Regions from separate parts of the Hydrogenophaga defluvii genome, predicted to be linked through region 1. Evidence: riboswitches for the same ligand, from Rfam matches in the RefSeq annotation. Region 1 holds a riboswitch; the other holds the start of a gene.
The links. A riboswitch is a leader RNA that binds a small molecule or an ion and turns the genes downstream of it on or off. The one in region 1 is predicted to bind cyclic di-GMP.
Positions count from the first base shown of each region.

Region 2: linked by a shared signal. The riboswitch ahead of ACFQU0_RS11555 (hypothetical protein) and the one ahead of ACFQU0_RS17945 (methyl-accepting chemotaxis protein) in region 1 are both predicted to bind cyclic di-GMP.

Region 1 is NZ_JBHTBZ010000062.1:13,295-24,358, reverse strand. Features, by position in the region: gene ACFQU0_RS17965 (hypothetical protein) at 2-469, shown strand; gene ACFQU0_RS17960 (hypothetical protein) at 466-873, shown strand; gene ACFQU0_RS17955 (hypothetical protein) at 891-1,175, shown strand; gene ACFQU0_RS17950 (hypothetical protein) at 1,198-1,425, shown strand; cyclic di-GMP riboswitch class I at 1,482-1,579, shown strand; gene ACFQU0_RS17945 (methyl-accepting chemotaxis protein) at 1,801-3,594, shown strand; gene ACFQU0_RS17940 (class I SAM-dependent DNA methyltransferase) at 3,651-6,467, opposite strand; gene ACFQU0_RS17935 (hypothetical protein) at 7,171-8,001, shown strand; gene ACFQU0_RS17930 (hypothetical protein) at 8,156-8,767, opposite strand; gene trfA (plasmid replication initiator TrfA) at 8,801-9,643, opposite strand; gene ACFQU0_RS17920 (SOS response-associated peptidase family protein) at 10,313-11,064, shown strand, end outside.
Region 2 is NZ_JBHTBZ010000027.1:6,479-19,719, forward strand. Features, by position in the region: gene ACFQU0_RS11495 (hypothetical protein) at 1-705, opposite strand, end outside; gene ACFQU0_RS11500 (AAA family ATPase) at 972-2,618, shown strand; gene ACFQU0_RS11505 (YkgJ family cysteine cluster protein) at 2,615-3,289, shown strand; gene ACFQU0_RS11510 (hypothetical protein) at 4,040-4,777, shown strand; gene ACFQU0_RS11515 (hypothetical protein) at 4,824-5,270, opposite strand; gene ACFQU0_RS11520 (hypothetical protein) at 5,373-6,050, opposite strand; gene ACFQU0_RS11525 (hypothetical protein) at 6,107-6,424, opposite strand; gene ygiD (4,5-DOPA-extradiol-dioxygenase) at 6,573-7,484, opposite strand; gene ACFQU0_RS11535 (hypothetical protein) at 7,648-8,742, shown strand; gene ACFQU0_RS11540 (head GIN domain-containing protein) at 8,833-9,522, shown strand; gene ACFQU0_RS11545 (DUF1643 domain-containing protein) at 9,535-10,068, shown strand; gene ACFQU0_RS11550 (hypothetical protein) at 10,117-10,563, shown strand; gene ACFQU0_RS11555 (hypothetical protein) at 10,835-12,070, opposite strand; cyclic di-GMP riboswitch class I at 12,273-12,366, opposite strand; gene ACFQU0_RS11560 (hypothetical protein) at 12,609-13,070, shown strand.

The DNA of each region.
Region 1 (11,064 bases):
CATGACCGCCTTCACGATCAAAGACGTTGTTGCCTCCGCCAAGAACATTGAAACGATTCTTGGCGCAAGATTTGGTGCGACAGGGCGCGGCCTCTATGAGAAAACCGCGAGCGTCACCCCTGCCCTTCCTGATCGACTGGTCAAGCGCATCCGCTATGTCGCGACATTGCGCAACAAAGCGATGCACGAGGACGGCTTCGAGATAAACGACCTCGCCGCGTATGTTGCCGACTGCCAGGCCATCGCCGCCGAGCTGGAACAGATCCACACAAGCAGACAACACATGGGCCAGAGGGCCCCTGCTGCAGCCCCCACCGCCTCCGTTGGAAACACGCTTCGCCGTGGTGCACTCATGGCCTGCGCCGTGTGTGGGCTCATCGCAATGATCGGCCTCAGTGCCGCGACGCTCATGGCCTACCTTGAGACGTCCAACGCCACACGCTCTACACAAGGGAGCGCCAAGCAATGAAATTCCGCAAGTTCTTTCCCGCCTCAGAGGCGCCCTGGTCAGAATCCCGACTGGTCAGGATGTGGGGCAAGATTTTGATTGCCGGTCTGGTCTGCAAAGTTTTGTCGGCACTCATCCCCAGTGAGTCATGGCGACTGGCTGTCTTTTATGGCGGTACGGCCGTGTTGGCAGTGGGAATGGTGCTGGCGCTGGTTGGCGCAATTTCCTTCCTTCGCCTCGTGATTGCGGCCAGCGCCCTCCACTCGGTCATCTGCATGGGCCTGGGCGCCTCGATCTGGTATTTCGCATTGAGTTGGCACAGCCTCTGGTTCACCGTGCCTGGCGCGTTGTTACTGGGGCTTGGGATTCTCGAAACGTGGAATCGCGCTTTCGATAGTGAAAGCCCCTTTCTGCAGCCCTTCTGAGCCGGGGCTCGTTCAAGATGATTCTGAAATTGACGCCTGCCGGTGAGCAGGCCATTTGGTCCTGGGTGTGTTCGATTGCCAAAAACGCTGAGGCGCTGAACCGCCAGGTGTGGCTGGCCACCGCCCGCAAACAGGTCAACCTGACCGGCAAAGGCTTGGACGGGAAGCACCGCATCTGGCTCAGCGGTGCCGAATCCGAGAGCGGGCACCTGCATGCACTGATCCTGCAGCCTGGGTGGTTCCACGTCCTGCCCAAGCCGGTGCACACTGCGCTGAACAATTCAGGTCTGCTGGTCTTTTGATGTGAACTGAGGCAGCAACAAAATGCTAATCGATCAGACGAACAACGCCCTGCCAATCTGGGTGGTTTACGACAACCCGGTGGATTTTCCAGGGCGGTTTGTTGCGCGCAAGTGGCTCAACGACACCCCGACAGCGGAAACACTTCAAAGCTCGACCCTCGAAGAGCTTCGCAGCCGACTCCCACCAGGCCTGTACCGTTTGGAGCGCGCTGATTCGGATGACGCCAAGATTGTGGAGACGTGGATCTGAACAGCAAAGCCCCGCGCCGACGCGTCGCCACATTGTGAAAATACGGGTAAACCCGTACAATTGAAGGGCTCACCTGCGCGAAAGCCAGGGCCGCAAAGCCTCCGACCTACCTCCATGCACTTGCAGCACGGGACATGGCAGCGGGGTTGCCAGTCCTCCCTTGCGCGGACTGCTTCGCGCGAATCGATCTGCATTCGCGCTTTGTGGCACTGCCCCTTTTTCTCTTTGGGCCCGCCCCTGCCGTCCAGTGCGAATACCGCACCTGACACATGCGCCCCCAGGGGCTTCTTCTGTTGCAAACCCAGCATTGGCATGGCTGAACCGGAAACGGGTCGGCCTGGCGTGGCGCCGTGCGCTCCTGTGAGATTGAACCTCGTGATTTTCAACCGACTCTCTATCGGCGGCAAACTTTGGGCGGCGGTGGCCACCATCATCCTGTCCCTCGTTGCTGTGCTCGCTGGCACCAGCATCAACACGTCGCGCATCAATGCGGCTGCTTCCTCAGCACTGGGGCAAGCCAACACCAAGAGCGAACTGGTGCACGCCTGGGCGTCGATGACCACGCTCAACGTCAACCGGCTGCAGGCCTCCATGCTCAGCTCGGACCCCACCGTGGATGCCTATTTCAAGGACAAGGTGTCGGGGACCATCAAGCAAATCACAGAGGTGCAAAAGCAGATTGAGGCCATGGAGCTGACCGACAGCGAGAAGGCTCAGATGGCGAAGATCGCATCCCTGCGCAAGACCGTGCTCGATGAGCTGGCTGCAGCTCGCAAGTTGAAAGACGCGGGGGACCAGGTGGGCGCGGCTGGCCACGTGCAGGGCCCGTTCAATGCCGCCATCACGCCCTACCTGGGCGCGCTGGATGAATTCGCCGGTAGCCAGACCAAGGCCGTGGCGGATGTGCAGGCTCAGAGCGTCGCCGACCGCAACGCCAACACCCGCAACGCGACCATCGTGGTGGTGCTCCTGATGCTGGCCATCGCTGCCGGTGCAGTCGCGCTGGTGCGTGGTATTCGCAAGCCCCTGCAGCAGGCCCTGGACTTCGCCCAGCAAATCGCCAAGGGAGATCTGACGGTGCGCTTGAACATGCAGAGCAATGACGAGATTGGGGCTTTGGCCAAGGCGCTTGATGACATGCGCGATCAACTGGTGAGTGTGGTGGCCGATGTGCGCCGTGGGACCGACAACATCACGGTGGCCTCTGAGGAAATCGCCACCGGCAACCACGACCTGAGCGCGCGTACCGAGCAGACGGCATCCAACCTGGAAGAGACCGCAGCCAGCATGGAGCAAATGTCGGGCGCCATCAAACAATCGGCCGACTCCGCACGTGTGGCGACCCAACTTGCTGACGTGGCCGGTGTGAGCGCGCAAAAGGGCGGCGAGGTGGTGGGCGAGGTGGTAACCACCATGCAGCAAATCAATGAGGCCTCGCGCAAGATCAACGACATTATTTCGGTGATCGATGGCATTGCCTTCCAGACCAACATCCTGGCCTTGAACGCTGCCGTCGAAGCGGCCCGTGCGGGTGAGCAGGGCCGGGGCTTTGCGGTGGTGGCCGGTGAAGTGCGCACGCTGGCCCAGCGCAGCGCCCAAGCCGCCAAGGAAATCAAGGAACTGATCGGCAACACCGTGACCCGCGTGGACGCCGGCACCAACCTGGTGACTCAGGCGGGCGAGACGATGAAGGAAATCGTTGAGAACGTGGTGCGGGTGCGCGACATTATTGGGGAGATCGCCTCATCCGCATCCGAGCAGTCCGAAGGGGTGAACCAGATCAACGCGGCCGTGGCCAACCTGGATCAGATGACCCAGCAGAACGCAGCCCTGGTGGAGGAAAGCGCCGCTGCCGCCTCCAGCATGAGCGAGCAAGCCGCCCAGCTCTCCAAGGTGGTTCAGACCTTCCGCCTGAGTGAAGCGGATCTGCGCAACAGCCACATTCAGGTGCTGCAGGCCCACACCATGCCCACGGCCAAGGCCCCGGTTCGTCAGAAGCCCACCAAAAGCCCCGTGGTGCCCGCGAAAGGCCCTAGGCACCCAGCCGCCCAATTGAACGCGCCCAAGGCCGCTGCAGCCCCGGCATCCGCCCGCCTGGGTGCACCGGTCCACCGCGCCAAGCCTGCAACAAGCCCTGCAGCGGACGGCGGCGACTGGGAGTCCTTCTGATGACCGCTGCGATTGAGCTGTACCGGACCTCTAGCGCAACGACCTCTCTGCGGTCGCTAAGACGCGCTCGGGGGGGGCGCGATGACTTCCTCCGTTGCCTGAAGGTACTGGTCAAAAAGGTAGCGTGCTCGACTGGCATCGTCATGCCCCCCCTTGTAGCCGTAAGCGGAATCGACAGCTTTGTCTAGCACGGCGTGTGCAGCGACCAGCTCGGCAGGCATTGAGGACAGGTTGTAGAGCTGCGCCAGGGAGCTGTCTGGATACCGTGCACGCGCATCAAGAACGGCTTGAGCAGCCGTCTCGATGGCCAGTCGTTGCTTCGCGGTGGGTTGGGCAGGCCATGGGAAGTTGTTGTAGACGATCTTGACCGAGTAGCGGTAGTCGCTCTTCATCCGGCCCGCAACCGTGCGCATCCAGGCGTTATGCGCGCTGCTGCAGAGCACGCCGAAGTGGTAGAGCGTCGCATCGGGAACAGTCTTGAGCAGGTTGCTGGCCAGGATGGTGGAGTCCAAAAAGCCAATGGGGATGTACCGGCGCTTCTCCGAGGACACTTCAGGGACCACCAGGTAGTTGCCTTGCGGGAAGAACTCGACGTGAAAACTGCGTGGTGTGGCGCCCAACGCCTTAGTGGGCCTGCTGTCACTTTTTTCACGGAACTTACGAACCGCATCAATCCGCTTTCGGCATTCCGGCAAGTGGGCAAGCTCATTCGGGCTCACGTCCTTGAGCAACAGGCACCACCGTTCAATGCCGTTGAGGAATTCCTCTGACCCAAGCCAGCGACGGAAAAAAGGCGCGCTTGCTGGCTCAGCCGCAATGAACTCCGCCTTCTGTTCGGGCGTGAAAAGGTAGTTCCCATCGTCAATGGGTTTATTGCCAATCCCCATTTCTGGCACGCTGCTCAAGGGGCTAGAGCGGCGCAGCAGGACCACATCTGGGCCGTCCACCAGGTACGGGTTGATGCGCTTGACGAACTGCAACTGGGCCTCTGGGGCTTTTATGTTCGATCCGTATTCGAAGAGTCGCGGTTGCTCTGCTGGCTGCAGTCCGAAACCGACAATGATGCAGTGGACAGCCGCCACACCGCGCCCCTCGTTGCTCCACTGAAACGTTCGGTGCGCGAAGTGGATCTGAATCCCTTGTTCCAGCAGATGCGACCAGAGCACCCCGACCTGTTCGCCTTGGCAGATGCTGTTAGTGGACACCAGTGATGCGCGGATCAGAGGGTTCTGGCGCATGTAGCGCGCGGCAAGGACATGCCAGCAGGCAACGAAATCCAAAAGACCGAAGCTCGGTATACCCTCCATGACATGTGCAACATCCGCGCGCTGTGCTGGCTTGAGGAACTTGGCGCCCACGAACGGCGGATTGCCAACGATGAACGTGCAGTCGGCGGGGGAAAGCACCGTATTCCAATCCAGCCGCAGTGCATTGCCGTGGCGGATGTGGGGGCTGTGCACCAGAGGGACACTGGGCCTTGTGTTGCCGAAGCGGTCTGCGGCTTCCAAGTTCAACTGGTGGTCCGTGATCCACATGGCCACCTGTGCGATGTGGGCGGCGCTTTCGTCAATTTCGATGCCGAAAAACTGCTCAACACTCACCCGGATCAGGGTGCTAATGTCTAGCAGTCCCTTGGTCTGACCGCCCTTGCTGAACAGTCGGTCGATGAGGTCCATTTCCAGGCGGCGCAGCTCGCGGTAGGCGATGACCAGGAAGTTGCCGCAGCCGCAGGCTGGGTCAAAAACCCGGATGGTAGGCAGCTTGTCGTATAGCGCCTGCAGCTTGAGGCGGCTGGTGCCAGCGGACTCAAGTTCGGCCCTCAGGCTGTCCATGAAGAGTGGGTTGATGGCACGCAGGATGTTGCGCTCGGAGGTGTAGTGAGCCCCCAATTCCCGGCGCTTTGCGCCTCGTTGTTTTTTCTTTTGGCTGGCGCTCTCGCTCTCACCGCTGGCCTCATCCTGATCATCGGCATTCTGTTCAAGAACGCCCTGGAACATCGCCCCGAAGATGGCTGGCGATATTTTTGACCAGTCTAGGCGAACGCATTCCAGCAACAGCGCTCGCAAGGTGCTGTCGATGGCTGGAATTCCAGAGCGCTCGGAGAAGAGTTGCCCATTGATGTACTCAAAGGCCTTGAGATCTTCATCGAGCAGCTTGCTTCGCTTCTTGGGCTCCGTGTCCAACACCGCAAACAGCTCATTGAGCTGGGAGCCAACGTCCTTGCCGTCCTCACGCGTCCCTTCAATGAGGCGTCGAAACAGGCCGTTGTCACCGAAGATGGCTGTATCGTCCGCGAAGAGACAGAACAGCAGTCTGGTGAGGAAAATTTCCAGATCACGGCCTGTGAAGTTGCTTTTGAGAAGTGCCTCGTGCAGCGCTGCCATCTTCTCAGCGGCGCGTCTGTCGGCTTCACTTTCCTCAGTGATCTGCGGGGCCACATCGCCCACAAGGAATCGGAACCACTCGGCACGTTTGGACAAATCCGTCAACAGGCAGGTGTGGGACTTGTCCTGTGCCAGGTCGAAGAGCACGAACTGGTTGAAATCGTGCAGCAGAACATAGCGGGGCTGGTCCTGCGGGGGGCATGCCCAGCGGTACTCATCAGCCTGTGCTCTCGCCTTCTTGAGGTCTTTACCGAGGCTCTTGCCCTCAATGATCACCTTGCCGGGGATGAAGCCATCCATAAAGCCGTGACTGCCGTCGCGCATGGACAGCCTGTACTCGCGGCTGTACTGGTGGGGCTGAACACCAAAGCAGGCCAGGAACTGGGCCGTGAACAGCTTTTCGTCGGCTCGCTCGCTGCTGGCGCCGGCCCATTGGTGGGCGAATGCTGAAAGCCGTTTTCGCAATTCGTTTGTCGTGATCTTCGCCATCTGAATCCATCGTTGAGGGGGTCAGCCCACCAGACCTGACTGTGAGTTTACGCAGCAATTTACCCTTCTCTATCTCACGCCTTGTTCTAGGTTCACGCAGTACATTCCCACCATGAGCACCCAAAGCCCAGCCCTCCTGCACAAAATCGCCCAAGCTCGCGCCGAAGCACAAGCCGACCTTCCTCGGGTTCGCGCATGCGCACGGGTTGTGCACTCTCTGGGGGGCTCGCAAGAACAGATCAAAGAGGCGCTTGCTGACCTCAAGTCGGCTTTTGGCTCCAACTTGTCACTGATAACTGCCCTGCAGATTTTGTCTGGGCGCCGTGGCCAGTTCGCAGCAGAGTACGCCCCACCGCAAGAGCGGGTAGAGCTACACGCAGCGCACCTCATCGCTCAATCCATCTGCGCAGAGAAAGGCCTTGGGGCCGTGGTGGCGCCAACAGAGGCAGAGTTTGAAGCGTTCCGCGCCATGGCAGCACGCCAGTTGAACGAACGACTCCCACCCTCATCAGGCGGGTAGCTTAGGTTGCTCAGAAAGCGCTCAAACATACGCCCCGCGCTCCCCCGTCATACCGCCGAATGATACGCAGTTGCTTGCAAAGCCGAGGCACACGCGAGCCGTGAAAAAGTTGTCAGATGGCACATGAGGTCGTTGGTTGGTTGCCATAATCACGTCCGTGCATACTGCAAACTGGCGAGAAACATGAATGCAACTCACGTGATTGGCTGGAAAAGTGTATTTGTATTTCTGACCGTTTGGACTTTGATTGGGTGTGCTTCGACTGGTCGCCCAATCGACTACATCGCGAGAGCGGAGTCCGAAATTAATGATAAGAATTTTGCTGACGCATACAAGTCGTTGGAATATGCGTTTCTGCATGAAAATAGCGCGACCAGAAACAAAGCCATTCAATTGTACAAATCTCAACCCGCATTGAGAGCGGCGGCAATTGAAAGTTTTTCAGTTGAAAAACTAACAAGCGCATTCCGAACCTATGAAATTAATTTAGCTCATGCTGAATTGAAGCGAAGACTTACGCGGTTTGCGCAAGCAGCGTCTGGCGACGACCTTGCTATAGCTCATGGAAATTACGAACAGGCACATTTGAATTTCGTTAAATTCAATGAGCAAAAAGCTGCGGCAGAAGTAGAAAAGGAAAAACAAGCTCTCGCAGCAGAGGCCAGGGCCATCGACAATTTTAGAGAGGTGCGCGAAAAGTCTATATTTAGATGCCAGGACAAGCTTGAGTGTGACAAGGCATTCGCCCTGACGCAGATTTATATTTCAAAAATCTCCGACATGAAGATACAGGTTGCCAACGATACGATCATTGAAACCTATAATCCAACGGACACTTACAAGATTGGCGTAAGCGCAATGAAGACACCGAGAGGTGCGTCTTCGGCGGATATTTCAATCAGCGTCAAATGTGGAAAAAATACCATTGTTGAGGCTGACAACTACTGTCGCCGCTCGGCGACCACCATATACCAGGGGTTCCCAAGGTTCATGGCGGAAAACTTAATCAAGTGATGATCGTTTATGACAGGGATGGTGAATCCAGCAATTGAATTGATAGTGTGCCGTTGAACGCGTGATGGCGTGATTTCGCAGTGACGCACGTAAACAACTCACCGCTGCGCGCTCCCGAATGAACAGTGGTTCGGACGGCCAGTTACCGCCCCTTTTATCCACCCGACTCGAACCGCGCCTTGACATGCGCCGTCAGTGCCACCCACTCAACGGGCAACAGCTTGCGGCTCAGCAGTTCCTCAAACTGGGTGCGCACAGCCAAGACACCTTCATCCTGGTCCACATCGCCGTCGAATTCAACTGCCAAACACATGATCGCCCACAGTCGATGCCAGGTGCCCTCCAAGCCTTCGAGGTGGATGCCAAGGCGGTATCCGGTGTCCGTGACGGTCGGAACGCTTGTCAAGATGTTGCCGATCTTTGGGGGTTTGCGGCGTGCTTGCGTGGCCCGCTCCACTGCCGTTTTCTGCAGACCCGCACGAATGTCAGGCTCCATCGGTGCGCCACACGCACGCTCCCAGTGCCCGATTGCAGCCTGCACCGCTGCTCGCTGCGACTGGCCGTCATGCTGCAGTTGCGCCGCCATCGCATCCACCACCTGGTCAACAGCTTGAGCGCGGGGCTTGATGGCCTTGTTCACGGCCGACATGATGCTCAAGGATGAGGGGCTGTCAGGGTTGCTGGCCAACTCACGAGTCATCGCCTCCCAGAGACTCTCTCCAGGGCGCAACTCGATTTTCGTATTCGGGGGCTTGGGTTCAGCCATTGCATGCGCTCATAGGGCTGGGGCTTTGCAGTGTCACCGTTCGACTATGGATTGATGGGTCAGATTGCGTTGTACCACCACCAAGTCCGCTGCCGGGTCGATGTAGGCCTTGATGAAAAACCCCTGCTCCACCAGCGTGGCAAGGGCCTTCTTGAGCTTGTAGCGGAACTTGCGCATTTCCTTTTCAGGGATTTCCGAGCCTGAGAGCCGGTGCAGCGTTGCGACTGAGATTTTCAGGGGATGGCGGTGCGTGTGATAGAAGCTGTGCAGCCACTTCTCCATGGGCGCCAAGCGCATGCGCATCTTCCAGTCCAGCCGTGTGTAGCTCTGCGGGCCAAACAGGGCAATGATCTCGCGCTCCAGCAGCACCGTCCACTCGCGCAAGGGTGCATCACCGTTGGCCTCACGCCAGCGAAAGGACCGAATCAGCGAACCGGTGTAGTTCTCCACCACAGCACCACCCTCACGCGTCACGGTGACAGCCACCGCCGTGGCATTGAGCCGGTTCAGACAGTCAACCAGCCGCTGGTAGCTTCCAGAGTTGCGCGTCCAGCCCAGCTCGGTGATCATCGCGTATGCGGTGAAGCGAACCTCGGACCCGATCTCCTGCATCCGTGCCAAGTGCAGGATCTGCAGAAAGCAATCTTCGTCGTCCTGCCGAAGTTCCTCTCCGGTGTAATCGATTGAGGTGCCCTGCAAGGCCGCAACCTTGTGTCGCTTGAGGTTGGTTCGCGCACCTTTGCGGGCATTGGCCACGTTGAACAGCGCAGAGCGGGCGAACGCATTGGGCAGGCCGCGCAAATCGTTGGGCCAAATGGGTAGCTGCTCTTGAGAAACCGTCACTGTTGAACTATGGCGTGAGGACATGGGCGTCATGCATGTGAGGTTGACAGTCGAGTGTGCCGGTGCACGGCCTGCCATGTCCATAGTTCAACGGTGACGTTTCATAGTTCAACGGTGACGGCAGAGCCCCACGCCTCGTCGCCACGGGTGCCATCCATAGTTCAAGGGTGACAAGGCACCCCCAGAATCCCCACAAAAGTCGCATCACATAGTTCAACGGTGACGGCTGAGGCCTCCCACCAGGCAGAAATGGACGAATCTCGCTGCCCAACAGTGACGGATGCGCCTTTCGCACGCGCCAGCAGGCCAAAACGTAGTTCAACGGTGACAGGCGGCTCACCTAGTCCAAGGGTGACAAAATCGAGCGGGTAACAGTCCAAGGGTGACACATGCGCAGTTCAACGGTGACGGCGCCATGGTCCAAGGGTGACGGTCGTCACTCTTGAACTACCAATGAAATCAACGCCTTGGGTCAGTTGTGCACAGGGCCTAATCCTTCTCTTAATGTTTTTTAATCGGGACAAGTCCGTCACCGTTGAACTACATGCGGCCCAGTTCTGTGGACAAGTCCAGAAAAGCCCCCGCCACCATGCCGCCACCAGCCCCCCGGTTGAGCGTCACCGTTGAAAGCCACTTTGGCTACCGCCCCATCAGCTTCCCAACCCCGCCCAATTCGCAGAGGCCCCCCAAGAGGAAAGTCCCATGTGCTATTCCGCCTCCGTTGTCGCCGACCACCGCACCTTCCAGCGCATGTTCCCAACGTCCAGGTTGAGCCTTCAGGACTTCCACGAGCTGTACGGCAAGAGGAAAGAGCGCACAAAGCCCCTGCTGCGCACACCCCGCGTGATGGATGCGCTTTTCTCCAACCCTCAGTCAGACAAGGAACGAGAAATCCAAGAGCTGATCAAGGCCTTCTCAGAGGACGAGACAGCCGCGACGCAAAAGCTGGTCTTTGAGCAACGTGTCCGCCTGGCCGCTGCACAGCGCAAGCTGGCCGAGAAGCAAACCAAAGGTGCCCTTGAGGATGAACGGATTGCCACCGACAAGATCGCCGATGGCCTGGCCAAGCTCAAGGCACTGCAACGCACGGATCTGAGCGAGGGTGACGGCAGGATTTTTCCGCAGTGGTTTGCGCCCATCCTCATGTTTGAGGACGGTCAACCGGTGATACGGCCTATGCGCTACCAGTGCAGGCCTGCGGGGATGCCTGCCAAGATCGACCGCGAGTTGCCTGGTGTCTACAACGCGCGCTTTGACAGCTTGCGCAAGTTCTGGCGGGGCTTGTACGGTCGAACACACGGCGTGATGCTGGCAACCACCTTCTTCGAGAACGTCAAGCGCCACGACATGGAGCATCGTGAGTTGCTCCCCGGTGAAAAGCCAGAGAACGTGGTTCTTCGCTTTGAACCCCGCCAGCCGCACCCCATGTGGGTGGCCTGCCTTGTGTCGCATTG
Region 2 (13,241 bases), on a different contig from region 1:
CGCGCGGCTCATCGCGTTCGCGGCCAAGCCTTGACCGAAATGGTGGGCGGTGCTCACGCTCACATCCCTGAACTGCACGAGCACATCGCACAGGGGTCTGGCACCTGCGGCCTGGAGCATTTCAAAGAAGCTTTCGCTGTCGTACCACCATGGGGAGGTTTTGCCCCGGTAGGACTTGCCGTGCGGGGCCAGCTCGATGGCTTGTGTCGCCCAGGTCAGGACGTCTTTGGGGTCCACTGGCACGCTTGGGCCCAGCTTGACCGCCACAAGGGTTCCCGTGGGCCTCTCGCATGGCTCGCTGCTCACACCTGTGGTCCCGTCATCCTTGGGGCTTAGGTGAAAGCGCCTGTCATGGGTCTCCACGTAGAGCTTGCCGCCCGAGGCCAGCACGGCGCCCGTCACCACCCGCAGCCCATTGCCCAAAGCCCCCCGCAAGGGCACCCGCACGAGCTTGGATGAGGTCAGGGGGCGGCGGATCGAGAAAAGTCGCGCCAAAGCCCCAGGATCGCAGGGCAGGCCGGGGCCATCGTCCTCAATGAGCACCCAGCCCGATTCGTAGCGCACCGTGACGTTGGCGCCCGCGTCCAGCGCGTTGTCGGTCAGCTCTTTGGCGACAAGGCTTGCCAGTTGGCGCACCGGCACGCCCGCCTTTTGCCCGAGGGTGCCGATGTTGCGAAACAGGGTCCAGTCTTCTCTCTCAAACATGCGAGCCTTTGCCTTCAAATCTTGACGCCGAGTGTATCGGTATATCCACCATTTGAGGGAAACAGTTTAATAAAACGTACACTTGAGCAACCAAAGGGGCTACAATTTAGCCATACCTTGCCGAGCGTGCCGACGCCTGGCCTGCCCGCCCCGCGACACCGGCTCCCGCCGCACGCTGTCCGGGTTCAGGCGGTCTTTCGCGGCTGTATGCGTGGCGGTATGCGTGGCTTTTAAGGCCTAAACTGAGCGCAAGAATCGGAAACCGAATGTCCCTTACCGTATCCACCGAACTCATCGCAGCAACTGTGAACCCTTCGTTTGAGAAGGCACGCGACTATGCGAAGGTCCTGCGTGATGATCGTGAAATTCGGATTGATGCGAGCCAGCTTGACACGCAGGCTCTGGGGGACCTGATCGCCGCTGCCACCGCAGTGGGTGACGCCAAGGCTGTTCGTGCGGTCGAGTCCATCGCGCAGGCCAGGGCGGGGGACTTCGGCAAGCCGGTGCCCAACTTCAAAGCGTTCCAGGGGGTTGTCGAGGCCTTCTTGAAGTCCAGCCTCATCGACGGCTGGATTTATGTCGAGGGGCGCGACGGCAAGATGTACCCCGAGCTTGTGACGAGCATCAGTTTCGATGATGGCAAGTCCCATGGCCGTGGTCAGCCCACCCCCACGGTTCGCATTCGCACCACCAGCTACGGCTTCAACCGGGACGGCAACATCAAGGGGGGCATTTCCGTCTACGGGAGTGTGCACACGTTCTCTCCGCAAGACGTGGCCAGGCGCCGCGTGGCCGATATCTTGGCTGACCAAGGCCTGTACAAGGAAACGCAGGCGCTTCGCGATGCGCACATGGAATCCTTGGATCGGCACCGCAAGGTCACACAAGGTGCCTTCGCCCAGCAGTTTCGTGTCAGCGGTGTTGTCTACCAGTACGAGGAAGACCACTACCACCGTCGAAACGTGGAGTTGACGGGGCGGCGCGTGATTCACGATCTTGAGTCCAAAGACTACGGCACGGCCCAGCGCTATGTCGAGTCATCGCTGTTTGATGCCGCACCTGACACGGACGATGGCGCCATGGGCGTGGGGCCGATTCCCGAGCACCCGCTGGTGAAGGTCTTTGATCTGAGCGCCCATGAGTTTTTCTGGGTGAATGCGGACAACCTGACCCCCTACCAGTACGACAAGACGCTGCGCGAAAAGCTGATCCTGCCGCCTACGCACCGGGATTTGCTGGACGTTCTCACCACGGACCTGAACGCCTTCGTCAATGACTTCATTGAGGGCAAGAGTGCTGGCAACGTGATCCTGTGCAAGGGCATTCCCGGCGTGGGCAAGACCTTGACGGCCGAGGTGTATGCCGAGCTGATCGACAAGCCCCTGTATTCCATCCATTCCGGGGCTTTGGGCACCACGGCCCAGGACATTGAGAAGAACCTGCGGACCATCTTCCAGCGGGGTAAGCGCTGGGACTGCGTGCTTCTTCTGGATGAGGCCGATGTGTTCGTGGTCCAGCGCGGCAACAACATCGAGCAAAACGCCATCGTGGCCGAGTTCCTGCGCACCCTCGAATACTTCGACGGCCTGCTGTTCATGACCACCAATCGTTCAGACCAGATCGATGAGGCCATCATTTCGCGCTGCGCGGCCATCATCAACTACGACCCGCCAGGCCCCAAGGATGCGGCTGCGATCTGGCGCGTCATGGCCACCCAGTACCAAGCCCCTCTCAGTGACGAGCTGATCGCTGAGTTGGTCGAACTTTTCCCCGAGATTGCGCCGCGCGACACCAAGATGCTCCTGCGGCTGGCTTTGCGGGTGGCGGTGGCGCACAAGGAGCCGCTCACGCTGGCCACCTTCCGGCGCTGCGCGATGTTTCGCGCGATCAAGATGCAGGAAACGGCCGCGTGAGCAACCTGGTGGCACCCAAGGCAGGGGAGCAGTACCGCGTGCTTGCGGCAACAACGGAGAACCTGCAGCGCATCCAAGAACGCTGGGTGGGGCTCAAAGAGCGGGTCGAACACAAGATGCAGGCGCTGGCCGGTAAAAGCCGCGCCGCTGAGGGAAGGCTCGTGGAGCAAGCAGCACGCGCCGCCAGCGGCTCAAAGCGCATTTTCTGGCTTCGAAAAGCCGCTGATGCCATGGCTGCGACAGCCGGGGGGCTTGCAGCCTGCAGACAGGGGTGCTCGCATTGCTGCCACATTGCCGTCCTTGTCTCGCGCGCCGAGGCTCAGGTGATCGCCAAAGAGACCGGTGTCGCCCTCAATCCCAAGGCAGGCAAGTACACGATGCACAACGCCTCTCAGGGGGATGCCACGGGCGCTGCAAAGGAGACCTTCGGAAAGCCGTGCCCCTTCTTGCGCGATCAGGCCTGCAGCATCTACGACAGCCGCCCCTTGACATGCAGGCAGTTGCTCAACATGGATGAGGATGACTTGCTGTGCCAGCTCATTGAGGGCAGCGCCCCCGAAGTGCCCTACATGAACACCCTGGACCATTCGGTGGCTGCGGTGGCCATCCTGGGCGGGCACCAGGACTATGACGATATCCGCAACTGGTTTGTATCCCGCGCTCCAACTTGAAACCTGAGGCCCAATAGCCATGTCACTCGGTTCGATGCCCTGTCCCTGTGGTGGAGACAATCCCAACTGCTTTCGATGCTGGGGAACGGGCATGTACGGGGTCAAGTCATCCGAGGAATCAACGCAAGGGGCTTACCTGGGCTCTCGTGTGAAGCCATCGCCAGGCTCAGGGCTCACCCAATGTCGTGAGTGTGGGGCATACGTTTCGGGCTTGTTGGCGCACATTCAACAGGAACACGGGCCTAAACCACGCAAAAAAGTTGTCCAATCCTCTGGGAACAAGACCAACAAAATCAAAACGATTTTGCTGGCCCCGATCCTTGCGCGTGCGGGTTCGTCGCCGAAGAAGCCGCCGAAGAGATCAGGGCCTCGCGTGAGCCCCGAATTGAAATGTCCCAAGTGCAAGGCAACGTTTCCAAATATCACGCAACTGAGGTCGCATGTCATTGGGTCTCACGGGCTCAAGGCGTTCTACGCATTGGATCTCCAAGCCCCGAGGTCACTGGAGCAAAACAGCGCCAAGCACAACCGCGCTACGCCAAGCCGTGCCTCCACCGCTGTAGAAAAGGACACGCCGAGCCCAGACAGTGCCAGCCAGGAGCGGCGCCTGGATGCCAAGAGGTACTGGGGGCACTCTTTCCGGGATCATGGCCAGTTCGGCTCCTACCCTTCACACGATGACATGGACGACGAGTCATGAACGCGGGCCCTGGAGCTAAGCCCAGCGCGGGGGCGCGGCTTTTGGCCATCGTGGAGGTCGATGCCTCTGAGCGCGTGCGGTGCGCGCAGCCGGGGTGCCAGAAATCGGTCTACAGGGCCATTCACATCGTCAGGGACGGCGGCGAGCTTCTGGTGCTGGGCTCCACCTGTTTTCAAAAGCGCTTTGGGGGCTTGTTGGCGCTGGGGCAGGCCCAATACGGGGGAGGGGGCGGCAAGCTTCTGAGCCCCGAAGAGCGGCAGATGCTGCAGGAAAACACCGAGGCCTTGCTGGCGCGCTTTGAGGCTCAAGAAGAACAGGCACGCCAGGCCGCAGCGCTGCGGCTTGCTCGGCTGCGTGAGGCCCAGCAAAGCGCCTTGGAGCGATCCAGAGCCCTGGCACCAGCCCCCAGCATTGCACCGGCTCCTGTAGCCCCATGGGCGCACGCGGGCGGTCGCCCCTTGCCCACGCGCCCGAGATTTCCTTGGGCCTGGATGAAGCCCCGAACCGGGGTCGCGGCCTACAAACTGCGCGACGGCACGGGCTGGGTACGGGTCGAGCATCTGGACGGGCGTCAATTCATCACCCCATGGCCCAGCTTCGAGGGCTGGGAAGAAGCTTTGCCGCCAGTGGTGGGGCGCGCGAATCTGGAGGTCGGAGGCTACGAGGTGCAGGGTGCCATCTTTGGCGCGATTGAATACCTGCGCTCACAACTTCAGGGCGGGCCCATGTCCGATATCCGAACTGGCATGTGGGCTGATGTGCTTGCGTACTTGGGTGGGAGACCCTGAGGGCGTTGGTTCTGCATCAGGCAGTTCAAAGCCCCAGGCCACGCCTTCAGGGCTCGCCCCACCTGCGCTGTGCGCTGGCCTTTTCATCGACCTTCAACTCAAACTCCACGCCCGAGGCGAGCATGTCCAGCATTGACTGGGCCTGGGCGCTTCGTTTTTCAGGGTCGATGCCTTCACGCAGATAGGCTTCGTGAGCACTCACACGCACGTGATTGCCGTGGACTTCAACATCCAAGAGGGGTGCGCCGGAGGGGGAGAACTTGCGCGCGGTGCGGACCTCGTGCCTGAGTTCAAGCTCCTTTGCGTTGACGCTGGCCAATCGCTGGGCCGTGATCGTCTCAGGCTGGGCCAGATGGTTTTCAATGTCGCGGATCAATCCCAGCGTCACGGCCACCGGGGGCATGCGTTTGAGGTATGCCGCGCATTGCTCCAGCAGGGCAATGGTGTCCGAGATTTCTGCCGCTTCAAAGGCCTTGCTTCGTGGTTCGGTCATTGGAGTAGTTTCTAGCCCATTTGCGAGCGCGCAACAACAGTGGCTGGTGCAGGGAGGCGACGCCATGGCCTCGCGGGCCAGTGGCAGATGGGGAGCTGCCCCTCAAGGCCTGTAGGTCTGTCGCGCTGCCTCCCCCACAGTGGGGAGAAATGCGCTGCACGCTTTGACGGCCTGCTCAAACTTTCGCAAAACGTCCCAATAGGCGTCGGTTTTCTTCATGTGAGGGCCCATGAAATCCATGCGCACCAATCCATGATCCGACCCCGGCCCGCTGCTGCCGCAGACACGCTCAACATTGCAGGCGGTTCCGTCTTTGCACACAAAGAAATCGGAGCCGCCGTAGTCAGACCCTTGCCTTACGCGCGTGAGGTCGGCATGGCTGTCACCGCAGTAGCGGCCTGCCCCTGTGATTCTTCCTCGCCAGTAGCAACTTGCGGTCACTTCGCCCTCAGCATCCGTGACGTGCCCAGGCAACTTGTACTTGAAGGGTTCAATCAGCTTGGAGGTTCGCCTTGGTTCTGTGTGCCATTCAATGTTGGGGTCGCCCGCTTTCTTTTTCGCAGGCTCAGGCGGTCGAAGCTCGCGCCCGAACATGCCGGTGGCCTTATGCCCAGGCTGGCACTCGTGCTGGTAGGAGGTTCGCCCATCAGGCGCGGTGCATCGCACCAGATTCTGTGCGTGTAAATGACTGCTCAAGCCACCTGCGGAAAAGAGGATTGCAGCCGTACAGGCTCTCATGATGATGGCCTTCACGTGCGCCAGAGCTGGGGGCTTTTCCATGGTTGCATCCTTGTGAATCAGGAGGGCGCTATGAGCGGTGCCACGAGCGCATGATTTCATTCGCCACGTTCGTCCTTGAATCGGACGTCAATGCGCTTTTCAAGGTAGCCGTGTGTGAACGCGTAGATTGCCAGCCCCGCGATTGTGTTCAGCCAGAACGGCATTCCGAACCAATGATGCAGGATGAAATACGGAACCGAGAACGCAAGCGCGTAAGGGGTGGCGGTCACGAATATCAACTTGGCGACTGTGCTTGGCTCCCGAAGGAAGGTGGTGACGAAACTCGATAGGAGAGCAATCGAGAAAAAGATGATGAACAAGATGATGCCGTACTTTATTAGAATACCACCTACCATTGCGAAGTCGTGGAGCACGTCTTGTTTCCTTCTAATTCAGTTAGGTTGCGTTCTTCGCGTACAGATCCAGGTGCTGGCGTTGAATTGCATTGATCTTCTTACAAGTAATGGGCCTGCTTTTAGACCTGACTCGTTATAAGCAGCCATGACCAGCACAGGTCTGGCTTTAGCCCCACTGAAGGCAGCGCATGGACAGTGTGCCGCTGTGAAAGCCTTCAAAGACGTGCCGGGGCTTTTCGTCCTCTTTCGCAGCACCCAGCGCGTACAGCAGCGGCCAGTAATGATCTGGTGTGGGTACCGCCATTCGTGCGGCTGAGCCCTGCAGATGAAAGTCTATCAAAGCCCCATCGTTTCGTGTGTTCAGGGCATGCTTTGCGAATTCATCGAAGTCGCGGGCCCAGCTCTGGCTGGCAGCAAGGCCTTCTGGAAACTCCCGGTCGGTTGCGCGCAGGTTGTGCACGATGTTGCCGCTGCCCACGATCAGCACGCCTTGCTTGCGCAGTGCGGCCAGTTCCTTGCCCACCAGGTAGTGAAACCGACCAGGCTTGTCGTAGTCTATGGAGACCTGAAACACCGGCACATCAGCGCCGGGGTACAGCCACTTGAGGACGGTCCATGTTCCATGATCGAAGCCCCATTGCTGTGTAGCGCTGGCCTGTGCGCCCGCGCTCTGGAGCAGCCCAGCGGCTTTGGTGGCGAATTCAGGGGCGCCCTTGGCTGGGTACTGCATTGCGTGCAGCTCAGCGGGGAAGCCACTGAAGTCATGGATGGTGGGGGGCTTGACCGAGGATTGCACCATGATGCTGCCGGGGGTGAGCCAGTGTGCGGAGACCACCAAAATCGCTTTGGGGCGTGGCAAGTCCTTGCCCCACTGGGTCAGTGTCTTGGTAAACGGGTTGTTGCGCAGAGCGTTCATTGGGCTCCCGTGGCCGATCATCAAGACCGGCATCGAGCCTGGAGTGTTGGCCTGTGCTGGCGTCTGTGCTGGTGCGGCTGCAGCGAGCTTGTGCTGCAGCGCGCTCAACAGGGCCAGGGCGGATGCGCCGAGGATGCGGCGGCGGGGGTGGGCAATCGTCATGGGGATAGGTTGGGCTTTGTGGCTGTTCCCAGCATGACTCTCACTGTAGTTGCCGTGTTCCTTCCTCGCAAGGAAATGCGCCCATTTAGATTTAAACGCGCGTATTTTCCTTGTTTTTCGCAGGTATGCGGCTCAGTGCTCGGGCCTCACAAGTCCTGACATAATGGAGCAAATGACCAGATTCAACACACTCGTCCGGGTATTCTTGCTGTTTTTCTCTTTTGCCTGCATGCTTGTCGGCCCTACAAAAGCCAGTGAGCGTCGAGCGTTGGAGATTACAGCCGTCTCCAAGGCTTCCACGGATGCAGTGAGGCAGGTTTCCTTGGTCGAAGGTGGTTTTAGCAATTATTTATTGGATTATCCACAACAATGGTCCGATCCAGATTTGGTCCCCACCTTCAAATACGGAGCGGCTTGGCGAGTTGGCCCCACCATCGATATCGTCGCCACCCATTCCTGCTCTGTTCGTTATTCCCATTTGTTCGAGGGTGTGTTTTGGCCTCGCGGTACGGACTGTGATCGCTCTTTGTTTGCTACCTTCAACAAAGTCCGTTATTTAGATGCGATTGAAGAAGCGATGCGATCACGTGGGGAGCGGATGAATCGCGAAATGTGGTCGAACCCGTATTACCTGAAGGTGGTCGCCGAAGACGCAGGGCCCTGGTCAGATGTTGCTGCAAAAGTTCTTAAATTCGAAAAGTCCAATTGGAAGTTGGACAATGCCAGTGGCGTGTCCGCTGAGTCTCTTTTTGACAGCGCACTCAAAGGTGATGCGTTGAAATTGAATTTTGCCAATGGCGCGCAACACATCGAGCTTGCCAAATTCAATGAGCTGCTCTCTTTTGCCCTAACCGAAAACGCCAAGCACGCAGAAGAAAGGTATGTCGCTGACAAGCGTAAGGCACAAATCGCGCTGATTCTTTATGGCAGTATCTTCGCGTTGGGTTTGCTGATTCTGTATGCGATCTGGCGCTTTGTGCGCAGGAACTATGCTCGCGCCAATGCCATGGCGCGCGAGAAGGCTGAAGTCGTCGCCAGTGCCGCCACAGGAGCCGTCAACAAGCTGCATCAGGCCAATGAGCTTCGCAAGGTGCGATCCGCGATCATGGATGAGACCGTGCGTGAAATGACGCGGCAGAGCTTGAGTTCTGCCAGCCCGGAGAGCAAAGAGGTGTTGGTGGCCGAGTTGCGCAAGGCCATTGAGAGCGGCAACCATGAGCTGGCCAACGCACTTGAGCTGGCGTTGAAGAGGGCCTGAATGTCGGGGGAGTGCATCCATACACTCATGCAGTTGGTTTGGCTGTCGGTTCCATGATCCGGCGCGCTCACTTTTTTATTGATGACTGATATGAAGATCAACCAGTTTTCTTGTGGTGATGGCTCTGTCCAGATTGGCAGCATCATGATCGACGGCAGAAGTGTTCGCATCGAGGGCATGGGGAACTCTGTGCAAGGCAGTGGCAACTTGATTACCCAAATCAGACCAGTGGTAGGCACGTTTGACTCTCTAGAAATCAAGGGAGTCGCGCAGGTGCAGGTAACCAGAGGTCCGGTGTGTTCGATTGAAGTTTGCGCCGAAGACAACCTGGTGGACTACATGCTGACCGAGGTGTCAGGCTCAACCTTGGTGATTGGCATCAAGAGCGGTATCTCGATCATGTCCACCAAGACGATGTTGGTTCGAGTCTCGATGCCGCAGACCGTTGATGTTGAACTGACTGGTTCCGGTAGTGTTTCACTGAGCGGTTTGGATCAGACCGATTTGTGTGTCAAGTTGTCAGGTTCGGGGGATGTAGCTGCCTCTGGGTGTGTGGAAAACTTGGTCCTGAAATTGACAGGTTCCGGTGACATTGAGATGCATAAGCTGTTGGCTCGCACACTCAATGTCAAGCTCTCTGGTTCAGGCAATGTGCACGCGTATGCCACAGACGAAGCCAAGGTTTTGCTCAACGGCTCGGGCGACATGATCATCAGCGGGAATCCGAAGGTACGAGACAGTCGGGTAAACGGCAGTGGTGACGTTTCGTTTCGGGGTTGACTGTCTTTTTTCGTGCTGCTGCAACCGGTTCAGCAATCCATTGAAGGAGCCTCGTTGGATGCCGGCGCGCTCTTGAGCGAATGCGGCCAGTACCGCTACAGGCTCTGGAGGCGTTGGGGGCCGGGGGCTTACCTGCTTTTCGTGATGCTCAATCCGAGCACTGCTGACAGCTCTCAGGATGACCCCACGGTACGCCGCTGCATCCGCTTTGCACAGGACCATCACTACGATGGCATCGAGGTTGTCAATCTGTTTGCATTCAGGGCTACGAACCCACTCGATTTGAAGGCTGCAGGCTACCCTGTTGGGCCCGACAACGACAGGCACATCCACGACGCCATGCAGGGCGCTGGAGCGGTCTGTGTTGCTTGGGGGGACCGTGCACGGAGGATTGATCGCGCAGGTGAGGTGCTGCAGATGATCAGTGCCGCAGGGCGGGTCATCAACTGCCTGGCCCAGACTAAGCATGGTTTACCGGGTCACCCGCTTATGCTGTCGGCATCGTGCCGCCTGATGCCCTATGAAGCCCCCACGAGCAACGCCTGAAGTTGATTCTTCAATGGTGCTTTTTTGCAGTTCCTTTCAGGAGATCGAGTGCAGAATTTGACGATGAAGCAATTCAATCGGTGGCAACGCATTGCCGTTTTGGCGTCTCTTTCGTGGTTCGGGCTTTGCACTTACTACTTGTGGCAAGACTTTCCAACTCAAGGATCTATAGACGTCAGGCTGTCTGCAAATCAGGCCGAAGAGTTTGAGGGCGCGCGACGCGAACTGGATGATGCAAAGCGACAGTGTGAAATCCAGTCTGGTGGGAATGTTGGTCAGGACATACTTGCGGGGTGCAGCAAACAGGCAGTTGAGAAATACCGCGCCCAAAGGGACCTGATCAGAGAGCACTACAGCAGCCTTTCTGAGCAGGATTCTCAGGAGTTGCCGAAGAGGCAGCTCCTGGTCCTTTTGCACTTGCTTGCGATTGGGGTAGTGGTCCCGATGGCGGTGTACAGCGCAATTGCCTGGGTTGCGCGTGCACCGAAGGGGTGATCAACGTGCGCACTGGGGCCTCTGGGCCCGTCTTCAGTTGAGCAGGCTTGGCGCTTGCTCGGTGTTGATGATTTCGGCGGCTACGTTCAGCGCATTGATGGCGGTTTGGGAGCCGAGGTTGGCTTGAGTGCTTGCCGTGATGACGGTCAGCACCTCAGCCCATGGGCAATTCCCCTGGTAGTCCAGGGCCTGGCGAGTTCGATGCCATCAGGAGGCGTGCCTGAGGCTTGAGTACCCTGTCACGGTCCAGTTCGCAATTCAGTTTTGGGGCTTACTGATTGGTTGATGCTTTGATCGAATCGACAGAGCGCAGCAATTTTTGAACGCTGAGGTACTGCGCCCTGCGTTGCGCTTCCTTTTGCTCTGGGGTCAACGGCATGGCGTCGATCTGCTGGTCGATTTGTACCTTGATTTCGGCAGGAATGTCGGGCAGGGGCTGGCCTTGTGCGCTTGCCTGCGCGGGCACTGCAGATGGCGTGGCCGCAGCCGCCGAAACAACAGGCGCCGCAGGCGGGGTCTTCATGGTGTCGTGGTTCTTGAACATGACCAGAATGTCGTGTGCACCAATGCGTTCGGCCACAGCCAGTGCACTCACGCCGCTGGCATCTGCGGTGCTCGGATCAACCCCGCCGCCCGCAAGGAAGAGGCCTACCGCCACATCATCTTTTCGGGAGACAGCCTGGTGAAACTGTTCCGCCGAGTGGTACGGCAGCCCCATGGCGTTGAGGTCTTTGCGGGCGTTGACTTTTGCCTGGACGGAGCCTGCGGGAGCCTGGGCCACCAGCGCCACCTGAGTGGCAGGGACTGCGGTGGCCACCGCAGTCATCGCGGCAGCAGCAGGAGACACTTCGGCGGGCAGTATCTTGGCCACCGCCTCCATGTCGGGTTCCTCAACAGGCTTGCCGGGAATGGATATGCGTTGGATGAGCGCGCCGGGGTAGACCTTCTTGATTTCGTCAATGCTCCACTTCAGTTCCTTGGCGATGCGGTCTTCGTCTTTGCCCTGAATGGCGGTCGTGATCCCCTTGAATAGCCCAGCGGTCAGGGACTGGGAGCGCACGATGCGATTGAAGACCACATAGGCCTTCACGCCTGCCTTGAAGTTGTAGAGGCACACCTGCGTGCCTTCTGCCACCTGAATGAAGGCGTTGGCTGTCGCGGCGGGGCGCTTGCGCAATTCGGCAAAGCCCCCATCGCACACATACGCTCTTGCGGGTGTGCCCAGGACTTCAACTTGCATGGTCGAAGGCTGGCCGGGGCGCGCGGGTGTGGTGTTGGCGATGGGTCGGTAGCTCAGGGTCGCGGGTATCCCGAACTGAGAGATTGCCTTGCGAACACCTTCCCCGGCATCGTTGGGCGTGATGTTGGGCAGGATGATTTCGGCTATGCCCGTGGTGAGGTCCGTCTGGTTTGTGATATCGCCCGTAGAGCCAGCGGCATTGGCGGTCGAGGCCGCGAGGAACAAGGGCAAGGCAGCAAGCTTCAGGCTGCGTTTGAGTTTCTGCATGGGTTGGCGCTTTCCGCTCTTTGGTTGAAACCATTCGGCAAGGTGCCTCTGCGCTCGATGCGAGAGAGCAGGGGGGCTTCTGGCCTGTATTCACACCGGAATAGACGCGCAATCAGGAGGTCGATTTGGAGTCGTAGAGCGCAACAGGCCCACAACTCGCAACAGCAGCGCATTTGCCAGACCGTGGTGTCCGTTTCGCGCCGTGTGCAGCCCCGCTATCGTGATTCCTGGTCAGAGGAATGGTAGACCGGAGGCTTTGCGACCCCGCCTTTCGCGCGGGTATGCCGATGATTTGATGGCCATTTTATCAGGCATTTCACCTCCAAATTACGATTTGGATTACATGATGTTCCACGATTTCCAAATACTCGCGCGCCGGATACGTGGTTCGAATTCCAGAGTGCTTCGCACTGACAAAAGAGGGGCGTTTTCCCTTGAATTCCTGTTCTGAGGCCCGCATTCCGTCCCCGGCGCCTGCTGGATACACTGGCATACGGCCCACCGGCAGGTGATTGCCCGTTGCTCGTTTGGAGTGTCTATGGCTGACAAAGAGATTTCGCGTTCAGTTCTCAATGAAATCCAATCACGCCGCCTCAAAGAGGCCAGACAGATTGACCCTACGCATGGCCTTCAGGCGTTGGCCGAATACGCGCCCGTTTCTCTGGGGACAATTGAGCATTTGCTGGATCTTGGGAACACGCCGCAGGAGCTGGTGACCTCTTTCTGCACCGCCACGCTCTGGAAATGCCGGGACAGCACCGGCAAAACCGCCAGGGAGGCATTCGAGCGCGCAGAGGCCGTGCGCGCCGAGGGGCGCCAGCGGATGCAACGGGATTTGTCTCAGGCCGCTGCCACCGGGCTTCCGGTCCTCATCGGCACCCCACGACAGATCGACTGGGCGACTTCATTGCGCACTGCCCATCTCAAGCACTTCCCCGACTCGGAGCACAAGAAGCAGAAGAAAGCCGCCTGGTGGATCGACCACCGGCACGAGCTTTGAGCAGGGTGATCTTCGGGGCAACAAAGCGCACCAAGCCCCAATTCCAACCCCGATTCGACGTCCGCAGGGCCCAGCAGCCCCTTACACTGTACGGATGTAAGGGGTATCCACTTAGCTCCAGTCAGTGCAAAATAACTGGATGGATATCCATACTTTAGCGCCAGCACCCGG